One region of the Mediterraneibacter sp. ICN-202921 genome, then DNA from elsewhere that is predicted to be linked to it. Evidence: predicted binding sites of a transcription regulator. Region 1 holds the regulator's gene; the other holds the start of a gene.
The links. The regulator HrcA, encoded in region 1, represses chaperone genes, less so after heat shock. The targets are predictions, from matches to a motif close to TGTTAGCACTCNNNNNNNNNGAGTGCTAACA.
Positions count from the first base shown of each region.

Region 1 (5,605 bases):
CCGCCGTTTACACCGGGTTCTCCCTTATCCCGTATACGCACGCTCTGCCCATTATCTATCCCTGCCGGAATCGTAACTTTAATTTTCTTCCTGCTGGATGTATACCCTGTTCCTGAACAGGAGGAACATTTTTCTTTGATTACTTTCCCTGAACCTCCGCAATTCGGACATGTCTGCACATTTTGTACAGTTCCAAAGAATGACTGGGAAGTATATACGACCTGACCTTTTCCTCCGCATTTCGGACATGTCTCCGGAGATGTCCCCGGTTTTGCCCCGGTTCCATGGCAGGCTTCGCAGGGATCTTTCAATACTAAGTCCAGTTCTTTTTCACACCCGAACACAGCCTCCTCGAATGTGATACGAATACTCTTCCTTATATTGCCGCCTCTCATCGGTCCGTTTCCGGCACGGCCGCTTCTCCTGCCACCGCCAAACAGATCTCCAAAAATATCTCCAAAAATGTCACTGAAATCAGCGCCGTTAAAATCAAAACCGCCGAATCCTCCTGCTCCCCCGGCGCCGCCTTCAAATGCCGCATGCCCGAACTGGTCATACTGTCTGCGTTTATCAGGGTCACTGAGTACTGCATACGCTTCTGATGCCTCTTTGAATTTTTTCTCTGCCTCGGCATCTCCCGGATTCATATCGGGATGGTACTTTTTAGCCAGGGCACGATAAGCCTTCTTAATCGCTGCTTCATCCGCGTCTCTGCCGACACCAAGCACCTCGTAATAATCTCTTTTTGACTCTGCCATAATACTATACTCTACCTTTCACTCTTTCATTCATCTTTTATACACGGCACAAAGAGTTCCGCAAACGGAACTCTTTGTGCGGCGTATCTGTCCTCGCAAAGCGTTGTAAGTGCTCTTAGACTTCCTTATAATCTCCGTCTACAACGTCGTCACCCTGGAAGCCGTCCGGTGCCGGTCCTGCCTCCGGTGCGGGGCCTCCTGCGGCTCCTGCTCCTGCTGCAGCTCCTGCCTGCTCATACATCTTTGTGAAAAGTTTCTGCGCGCTCTCCATCAATTTTTCTTTTGCAGCCTTGATTTCAGCTATCTGTGCTTCTGTAGCCTCCTCAGGAGTAGATTTTGCCAACACGTCTTTCAACGCCTGACAGTCTGCCTCAACTGCTGCTTTATCATTTGCATCCAACTTATCGCCCACTTCTTTGAGAGCCTTTTCTGTCTGGAATACCATAGTGTCTGCTTCATTTCTTGTATCGATCGCTTCTTTTCTCTTCTTGTCCTGCGCCTCAAATTCTGCTGCTTCTTTCACAGCCTTGTCAATATCTGCGTCTGACATGTTAGAACCTGCGGTGATCGTGATATGCTGTTCTTTTCCTGTTCCCAGATCTTTTGCAGATACATTTACAATACCATTTGCATCAATATCGAATGTAACCTCGATCTGCGGGATTCCGCGTGGAGCCGGCGGAATACCATCCAGTCTGAACTGACCAAGTGATTTATTATCTTTTGCGAACTGTCTCTCGCCCTGCACTACATTAATATCTACTGCTGTCTGATTATCTGCTGCTGTAGAGAAAATCTGGCTCTTCTTTGTAGGGATCGTCGTATTTCTCTCGATCAGCCTTGTAGCGACACCGCCCATTGTCTCAATAGACAGTGACAACGGAGTAACATCCAGAAGAAGGATATCTCCTGCGCCTGCGTCTCCGGCAAGTTTTCCTCCCTGTACAGAAGCGCCCAGCGCAACACATTCGTCCGGATTCAGGGACTTGCTTGGTTCTCTTCCCGTCAGACGTTTCACTTCTTCCTGTACAGCCGGTATACGTGTGGAACCGCCGACAAGCAGCACCTGCCCTAATTCAGATGCGGTCAGTCCTGCGTCAGAAAGTGCTCTCTTCACAGGTTCTGCTGTTTTATCAACAAGATCTCTTGTCAATTCGTCAAATTTTGCTCTTGTCAGATTCATATCAAAATGCTTCGGCCCTTCTGCTGTTGCTGTGATGAACGGAAGGTTGATATTCGTCGTTGTAGCAGAAGAAAGTTCTTTTTTCGCTTTTTCTGCGGCCTCTTTTAATCTCTGGAGAGCCATCTTATCTGTAGATAAATCTACGCCTTCTTTTGCTTTAAAGTCAGCAAGCATATAATCTGTAATCTTCTGGTCAAAGTCGTCTCCGCCCAGTCTGTTGTTTCCTGCCGTTGCAAGTACTTCGATGACTCCGTCGCCAATCTCGATGATCGAAACATCAAAGGTTCCGCCGCCCAAGTCATATACCATGATCTTCTGCTCTTTTTCATTATCCAGGCCATAGGCAAGTGCGGCAGCCGTAGGCTCATTGATGATACGTTTTACATCCAGACCCGCGATTTTACCGGCATCCTTTGTCGCCTGACGCTGCGCGTCATTAAAATAAGCCGGAACAGTGATCACTGCTTCTGTAACTTTCTCACCTAAGTATCCTTCTGCATCTGCTTTGAGCTTCTGCAGGATCATAGCCGAAATTTCCTGTGGTGAATATTTCTTTCCGTCGATATCTTCCTTATGGTCTGAGCCCATCTCTCTTTTGATCGATGAGATCGTCCTGCTTGCATTCGTTACTGCCTGACGCTTTGCCGGCTCACCGACTAAACGTTCTCCTGTCTTTGTAAATGCTACGACAGACGGTGTCGTTCTCGCGCCTTCTGTATTCGCGATGACTGTGGGCTGCCCGCCTTCCATAACAGCCACACAGCTGTTTGTTGTACCTAAGTCAATTCCTATTATTTTTCCCATACTAAGATTCCTCCTTCATTGATCTTCTGATCTATTTCTTTATTCTGTTTATGGAATATTAATTTGCTACTTTTACCATACTGTGCCTTACCACGCTGTCTCTGTATGTGTACCCTTTCTGGAACTCTTCTGTGATGATATTCTCTCCCAGTTCCTCATCCTCTACATGCATCACTGCATTATGAAAATCCGGATCAAATTCCTTGCCGACTGCTTCTATCGGTCTTACTTCAAGGGCTTCCAGTGTTGTCATCAATTGTTTATAAATCTTCTCCATTCCTTCTTCAAAAGGATTGCCCTTTTCCTCTTCCTTCACCGCTGCGAGCCCTCTCTCGAAATTATCGACAACTGGAAGGATCTTTTCAATCACATCTTTTGCTCCGATTTCATACATCTGTGATTTTTCTTTATCTGTACGCTTTCGGAAATTATCAAATTCCGCCATCTGCCGCGTCAGCCGATCTGTAAGTTCTTCTATTTTCTCATCCTTTTTGTCTTTCTTCGGCTTTTTAGAAAACAACTTCTTCTTTTCTGGCTTTTCACTTTCAGTATCTTCTACGTCTTGCTCTGTGCCTTCCTCGGTCTGTTCTTCTTTTGTCTCTTCTGCTTCAGCTGCTTTTGTCTCTTCTGCATTTACGCTGTCTTCATCTTTTTTCTGCTTTTCACTTGCCTTTGCTTTTGCCTCTTCAACAGCTTCTTTTACCATATCTTCTTTGCTCATCTTTTCATCCACTGATTTTTCACCTTCCTATTCTTTCGACTCTTTACTGTAAATCGCATCCAACTCATTTTGCAAAGTTTTCAGCGTTTTCATGACATGTTCATAATCCATACGTTTAGGACCGATGATACCGATCGTTCCTTTCATGCCTTCTCCCAGTTCGTATGTTGCTGTCACTACACTGCAGTCCTTCATCGTCTTAACAGGCGTCTCGTCTCCGATATACACCTGGATCCCATGATTGTCCTCACTGGCAAGCGTCTCCGTCACCAGATCAGCTAGCTGCTGCTTTTCCTCAAATGCACTGATGATCTCCTGGGCGCTCTGCTTATCGCTCAATTCCGGATATTTGAAAATATTCGTCGCGCCGCTCGTATAAATCTCCATATCATCTTCTACATGGATGATCTCCGCCACTGCGTCCAGCACATTTCCGATCACCTGGCTGTGGATACCTGCCTGCTCTTTTAACCGCGCGATCAGCCCCAGTGTAATCTGATCGATCGACATCCCGTTCAATGTTGTATTCAGCAGCATATTCAGCTTCAGAAGGTTTTCATTACTTAAGCTTTCGCCAACTTCAATGATCTTATTCTTGATTACATTTCCTCCCATTACAATAACAGCCACGATCTGTTCTTCATCCACCTGGGACAACTGGATAAACTTCAGTGTATTGCGGTTGTTCATAGGAGACGATACCATGGTCGCATAATTGGTATTTGCGGCAAGCACCTTTGCCGCCTGCTGCAAGACCTGCTCCACCTTCCCCGTCTTCTCAAGCATTGTATTTTTCAGTTCTGTAATCTCCTGCTCTTTTTCCTCCATCAGCATATCGACATATAACCGATATCCCTTGTCAGAGGGAATCCGCCCCGCAGATGTATGCGGCTGGAAAATATAACCCAAGTCTTCCAGATCCGCCATCTCGTTCCGGATCGTCGCAGAACTTAAATTCAGTTCTGTATATTTGGAAAGGGTCCTTGAACCAACAGGTTCTCCTGTCTCAAGATAGTTCTGGATGATTGCTTTTAGTATCGTCAGTTTTCTTTCATTTAAACCTGTGTCCGTCACCATCTTTTTCTCCCTTCCTAAAGCTTATTAGCACTCTTTAGTTTTGAGTGCTAACACCTTACGTATATTAAGATAGCACTAGGATTTGTGTTTGTCAACACTGTTTATACATTTTTTAGGATTAGGAAGTCAAATCTTAGAAAGTCAAAATATATGCTTTCCTATCCTACCTGTCAAAAAGAAACTTCTCGAATACATAGTTGCTGATATCAATGCCGAAATCTGTCAGAGTAAGAAAACCCTCCTGTTCTTTTAAAAGCCCCTCTTCTTTTAGCTTTTGGATCTGTTCCCCATATACGCTGTATGCTTCCCTTCCAAACCGATCAAAAAATTCCGCGTAAGAGATCCCTTTCATTTTGCGGAGTCCCAGAAACATAAATTCTTCCATCTGATCCTCTATGCTTAAGATCTCCGTGCCGACTCTCGCAGAAGCAGTCGGCTGTCCAGTCTCAAAGATCTGAAGATACTCGCCTAAACTGCTTGTATTGGAAAAACGTCGTTCCCCTATCAAAGACGCGGCGCCAAGTCCCAGGCCTAGGTATTCTTTTCGTTCCCAATATCCCAGATTATGCCGGCATGCATATCCCTTCTTTGCATAATTCGAGATTTCGTACCGTTCGTAACCGTATGCTTTTAAAATACTCTCTGTCTTTTTGTACATCTCCCTGTCTGCATCCTCTCCCGGAAGCGCCGGCAGATCTTTCTTCCCCTGTGGTCGTTCTTCGTTTACATACCAGGTATAAAAGGGCGTGCCTTCCTCCAATATCAGACTATATGCGGAGACATGCTCCGGCTTTGCTTCTGCCGTTCTTTTCAAAGTCCGTTCCCAGCTCTCAAGATCTTGTCCCGGGATCGCAGAGATCAGATCTACATTGATATTTTCAAAACCACAGCTCCGCGCCATATGAAATGTATCTGTAAATGCCTCAAATGTGTGTATCCTGCCCAGAAATTTTAATTCCCGATCGTCCGCCGACTGCAGTCCAATACTCAGACGATTGATCCCGGACGCTTTCCACCGTCTTAATTTTTCCTCCGATACAGTGCCGGGGTTCACTTCTATCG
Region 1 is NZ_JBBKBE010000016.1:53,856-59,460, reverse strand. It holds gene dnaJ (molecular chaperone DnaJ) at 1-758, opposite strand, end outside; gene dnaK (molecular chaperone DnaK) at 874-2,745, opposite strand; gene grpE (nucleotide exchange factor GrpE) at 2,804-3,466, opposite strand; gene hrcA (heat-inducible transcriptional repressor HrcA) at 3,494-4,543, opposite strand; gene hemW (radical SAM family heme chaperone HemW) at 4,707-5,605, opposite strand, start outside.

Region 2 (5,605 bases), on a different contig from region 1:
GACGAGAGCAGAGTATACGATTTTTCATTATTATATAGAAGGATATGAGCTAGCTCAGATTCCAATGATCGCATGTGTCAGTATGAGTACAATAAAAAAGCATAACGGAAATATTTATCGCAAACTGGGGATATCATCAAATGATGAATTGATGATGTATATAGATCTTTTCCGCAGATGTGATTGCCTGGGACGTTTGGAGAGAAAAGAGAAGAATTGAATAAGAATTAGTGAAAAAGCACAAAAGATTACTGCATCTTTTGTGCTTTTTGCATGGTATACCAGGTCTACTTTTGCCTTTAAGTAGGAAAAGTAGACCTGGTTCCATAGAATGAGAAAAGCAGACATGGTATTGTAATGGCATAAAATAAAAGGAAGAAAGCGAGGAAAGATGAATGAAGAAATATGAGATTTTAGGAGGAAATTTACCGGTTGTTGTCTGCGAGTTATCAGCAGGAGAATCCATGATCACTGAAAGTGGAAGTATGAGTTGGATGAGTCCTAACATGAAAATGGAAACAGTTTCCGGAGGTGGTGCCAAGAAAATGTTCGGCAGACTAATGTCAGGAGATTCTATGTTTCAGAATAAATTCACTGCCGAAGGCGGGGAAGGCATCGTCTCATTTGCATCTAGTTTTCCAGGAGAGATTAAAGCGTTAGATATTCGTGCAGGAAGTTCCATGATCGTACAAAAAAGTGCGTTTTTAGCTTCCGAGGAAGGGGTAGAGCTGTCTATGCATTTTCAAAAAAAGCTGGGCAAGGGAATGTTCGGCGGAGAAGGCTTTATCATGCAGAGGTTGAGCGGAAATGGCGTTGCATTTATTGAAATCGACGGCAGTGCGATTGAATATGATTTGCACGCCGGACAAGAACTTTTACTCAGTACAGGATATCTTGCAGCAATGGAAGAAAGCTGTACGATGGATATTGTGGCTGTAAAAGGAGCAAAAAATATGCTGCTTGGCGGGGAAGGGATTTTTAATACGATTGTCAGAGGACCAGGAAAAGTGATTTTGCAGACCATGCCGATCAGTAAGGTGGCAGAATTACTGCTTCCGCTTTTATCGGACAAGAAATAAAAAGAAAGAGGAGAGAGTATTATGAAGAAAAAAATGCGCTGTATATGTATGTTCATTTGTATTATCAGTATAGTATTTATAACCGGATGTGGAGGTGGTTCTTCAAAAGAGAAAAGCCCTTATGAAGGAAAATGGATAGCTGTCTCTGCGCAGATGATGGGAATGTCTGTTGGAATTGAAGATACTTTTGGAGGAGCATTTGAATTTGAAGTGAAGAGTGGAGGTAAAGTGCGTGTTCTCATTGGTGAAGACACGGGGGAAGGCAAGTGGTCAGTGGAAGAAGATCAATTTACTTTAACAATTGAAGGAGAAGACATGATTGGAGTGATCAGAGAAGATACAATTTCTTTTGATGACATGCTGGGAATGGGGGTAAAGATTATTTTTGCCAAAGAGGGAACTGAAGCTATGGATCCGGACTTGTATCTGACGGATGAAGAAAGTGCGGTATTAGGCGAATGGATGTCAGAAAGTGTAGAAGAACTTCTGGGAGACGGACCACAGACCACGATGGAAGGGGTAGAGGATATTCATGATGCATTACGATTGAATTTTAAAAATGACAGAAATGTTGAAGTAGTGTATAAAGGACAGGAAATAGGTACATTTCCATGGTCTGCAGCTTTAGGATATTGTACGATCGAGACAGAAACCCCGGCTATATATGTGACCATGAATGAGGATGGGACGTTGGAGGCAGAGTATAGTGATGAGGAGGATTATTATACTTTTCATTGTATAAAAAATGATGCAGAAGAAAACTAGAGTATGAATAAATCTAAAATCTGAGAGGAGAACAGATTTTTATGAGGAAGAGAAAATGGTGTTTTGTATCTGTGACCATGTGCATGTTGTTGTTGACAGCCTGTGAACAGAAAATGGAAACAGCAGAAAAGAAACAATTCACAGAACAATCTGCGGAGGATAAATTTAAGGATCGGCAACATATAGATTTAGGATTATTTAAAGTCTATTATCCGGAATCCTGGAAATATGATAAAGAAAATATGCAGAAGGAAGAACAATATGCCGGTGTAACATTTTTCGACGGAGAAACAAGAGAGGATTCGACATATGAAGTGACAGTATCAGCAGAGAGTGAGGAGGCGTATAGTTTTCGGAAGGGACTGGAGGCATATGGAGTTGAATTAAAAGACTATGCCGATGGAAAACTGGAAACCTTGCTTATCGGCAATGCAGAATACACGACGCTCGAAAAGGAAGATTCGGGAAGCAATTGTTATCAATACCGTCATGAGCCGTCAGGAGTCTCGTATATGGTTACAGTCAATGGCGGTACAGAAGATGAAGAAGTGAAAGAATTATTAGAAGGTATTTGGCTGGAATTGAAAGATGAAGGAAAAACGGATGCACCTTGGCCGTGGGAAGGGGAAATATTCCAGCCGACATTGACACAGCAAATGGTGGGCGCATACACGATTGTGCCGGAATATATTCCATTTGAAGAAGCGCAGGGAACTATGCAGATTATGGAACACAAATTTTACAAGCAGGGAGATCAAATATTCCATTTAGCAGAAAACAAACTGGATACATATGAATATTCAGAAGAGGGGATGAAATTTGTTTCTTCTATGGAACTGGATGATGAATATGAATATATATCTGCCGATCCTAATGGAATGCTCTATCTTTCGCAGGGGATTTTTGAGGTGATCGGAGTAAAAGACGGTCAAAAAGCATTACAGACAACGATAACAGGTGACCTGACCATGCATCCGTCCGGTGAATGGGGAATTAGTTTTTGGGTAAACAGTGATACGCAGAAGATTACGAATAAAGAGGGAAATCTGACAGCAGCGCCATGGATCTTGACAGGACTAAATGACGATACCGCAAGAGAAGGTCCATTTTCCATGTTGGACGATGTGGAGATTTCGAATCAGCATATCTTAGTAGCAGGAAAAATTGCCGCCGAAGAAGACAATACAAAAATTATTGTTTATGACTATGAGGGAAACCAGCTTATGGAATTAGGCGGAGCAGATATCAGTGATCCGGATAAGCTGGGTAGTATCACAGGCATGGCAGAAACCGAGAATGGTTTTGTAGCTATAGACGGAAACATGAGAAGCATACAGTTTTGGGATAAGGAAGGCGTACATGTGGGTGTTGTCAGGACAGAAGATATTTTCGGTACCGATTATCCATGGTTGGAAGATATGCAGCTTTTAGATGATGGGGCGGTCTTGATTATGGCTACGCAGGAAAGGGAAGACGGATCCGCCAATGAACTTATGCTTTTTAAATTGACAGGTTTCTGATAGAAGGAGGCGTTTTTGCCTCCTTTTACTAGTTCTCGGATATTTCTATAACAAGATGTCTGCTGTCATATTGTGATATTTTGAAACTTTATAGTCCATAATAAGAAAGGACAAAGCACGCTGTGTGAACAAGGGAAGAAGCTTTTTAGAAAGGAATGGTTCTCATGGCAACTCGTGAGCTGACTGATACTACAAGAGTTGCATGGAAAGATATAAACATCAAGGCAAAAACAGTTAATGTAGATCACCAGCCCATATAGATGTAACAATGGAAGTGTATAACCATATCATTGATTTTAAGGGGGGTGCAAAAAAACATGAAAAAATTAGCACTCACCTCTTGACAGTGCTAACATACATGTGCTATATAATAAGTAGAACAAAAGGAAAGGAAAAAAGATACAACATATCGTATTTCCGATTCTTTAGATTCCACGCTTACAACACTTGCGAAGGACTTCAAGGGTGCTGATGGCAGCCGCGTAAGCGGTTCATAGAAAATCATGAAAGATAGAAAATGAAAGGAGAAATGACGTATGATGATGCCGAGTATTTTTGGAGAAAATTTATTTGATGATGATTGGATGAGCTTCCCGTTTGAGAGTGATTTCTGGGGAAAGAGAAATCCGCTGTATGGAAAAAACGCAAAAAATATGATGAAAACAGATATCCGGGAACATGATCAAGGATATGAAATCGATATTGATCTTCCTGGCTTCAAGAAAGAAGAGATCAGCGCTCAGCTGGAGGATGGATATCTGACCATATCTGCTTCCAAAGGTTTGGATAAAGAGGAAGAAGACCAGAAAGGCAAATATATCCGTAAAGAGCGTTATGCAGGGGCCATGCAGAGAAGCTTTTACGTAGGGACAGCCCTTACCCAGGAGGATATAAAGGCGAAATATGAAAATGGTATTTTAAGACTTTCCATTCCAAAGAAGGATGAAAAGGCTGTAGAGACGAAAAAGCATATTGCGATCGAAGGATGATAACTAGAGGTACTCATAAAGTAAAGTCCTTATCACATAGAACACCCCGGTTCTCAATAAAATTTGAGAGAGCCGGGATGTTTTTTTCGACAAAAAATTTCTTTTTCGACATAAGTGTGATATGATACCTTCATCAGTAGGAAAGGAAATGAAATATGCAGTATACGATTTATGAGCTGATCTGGTTTTATTATATCTATTCTTTTATAGGATGGGCGGCGGAAGTAGCGGCTGCCGCTTATAAAAGACACACGTTTGTCAACCGGGGGTTTGTAAGCGGACCGCTTTGTCCGATCTATGGCGCCGGAGCGGTGGCAGTAGCGGTATTTCTTCCGGAACTTGCACACCGGCTTGTCTTTTTATTCTTGGGCGGCATGATCATTACGACGTTTATTGAGTATCTGACCGGCAGAGTAATGGAAAAAATGTTCCAGCACAAATGGTGGGATTATTCGAATAAGCGTTTTCAGCTGGATGGGTATATCTGCCTGAAAAATTCCGTACTGTGGGGAGTTTGCTCTGTTGTGATGATCTGCTTTGCCGACCCGTTGCTTTGTGAAGGAATATTATGGCTGCCTCGTTGGATAGGAGAAATTCTGCTGTGGATACTGTCGGGCCTTCTTCTGATCGATTATATAGGTTCTGGACTGGCGATTTTGGGTCTTAAGAAAAAGAATGGAAAGATTGAGCAGATCACAAGTGAATTAAAAAAGACTTCCAAAGTGATAGAAAACGCGATGACCCGGCAGCTTCAGAAACGTATGGTAAAAGCATTTCCCAATATAAGCCAGGAGGATGCTGCCTGCCGGGAAAAACATGTTCCGGCTGTATTTGCGGAAGGGTGTGGATTTTATAAACTGATTTCGCTGTTTTTTATCGGAGCATTTCTGGGGGACATTGTGGAAACGATCTTTTGTCTCATTACGACAGGGCGGCTGATGAGCAGAAGCAGCGTCGTGTATGGACCATTCAGTCTGGTGTGGGGGATCGCGTGTGCGCTTCTGACGTGGATACTGTACAGATACAGAGATAAAAGCGATCGGTATATTTTTGTTTTCGGCACCTTCCTGGGAGGGGCGTATGAATACATATGCAGCGTGTTTACAGAGCTGGTATTTGGAACGGTATTCTGGGATTATAGCAAGATTCCCTTTAATCTGGGCGGAAGGATCAATCTTTTGTATTGCTTTTTCTGGGGGATAGCGGCAGTTGTATGGATGAAAGGCATCTATCCGAAGCTGTCACAGTGGAT
Region 2 is NZ_JBBKBE010000005.1:94,669-100,273, forward strand. It holds gene WKT01_RS06210 (helix-turn-helix transcriptional regulator) at 1-220, shown strand, start outside; gene WKT01_RS06215 (TIGR00266 family protein) at 396-1,079, shown strand; gene WKT01_RS06220 (hypothetical protein) at 1,101-1,844, shown strand; gene WKT01_RS06225 (hypothetical protein) at 1,886-3,364, shown strand; gene WKT01_RS06230 (Hsp20/alpha crystallin family protein) at 3,901-4,353, shown strand; gene WKT01_RS06235 (putative ABC transporter permease) at 4,509-5,605, shown strand, end outside.
Region 2: WKT01_RS06230 (Hsp20/alpha crystallin family protein) is a predicted target of HrcA. The motif match lies at 3,689-3,719, and genes of this name have one in related genera.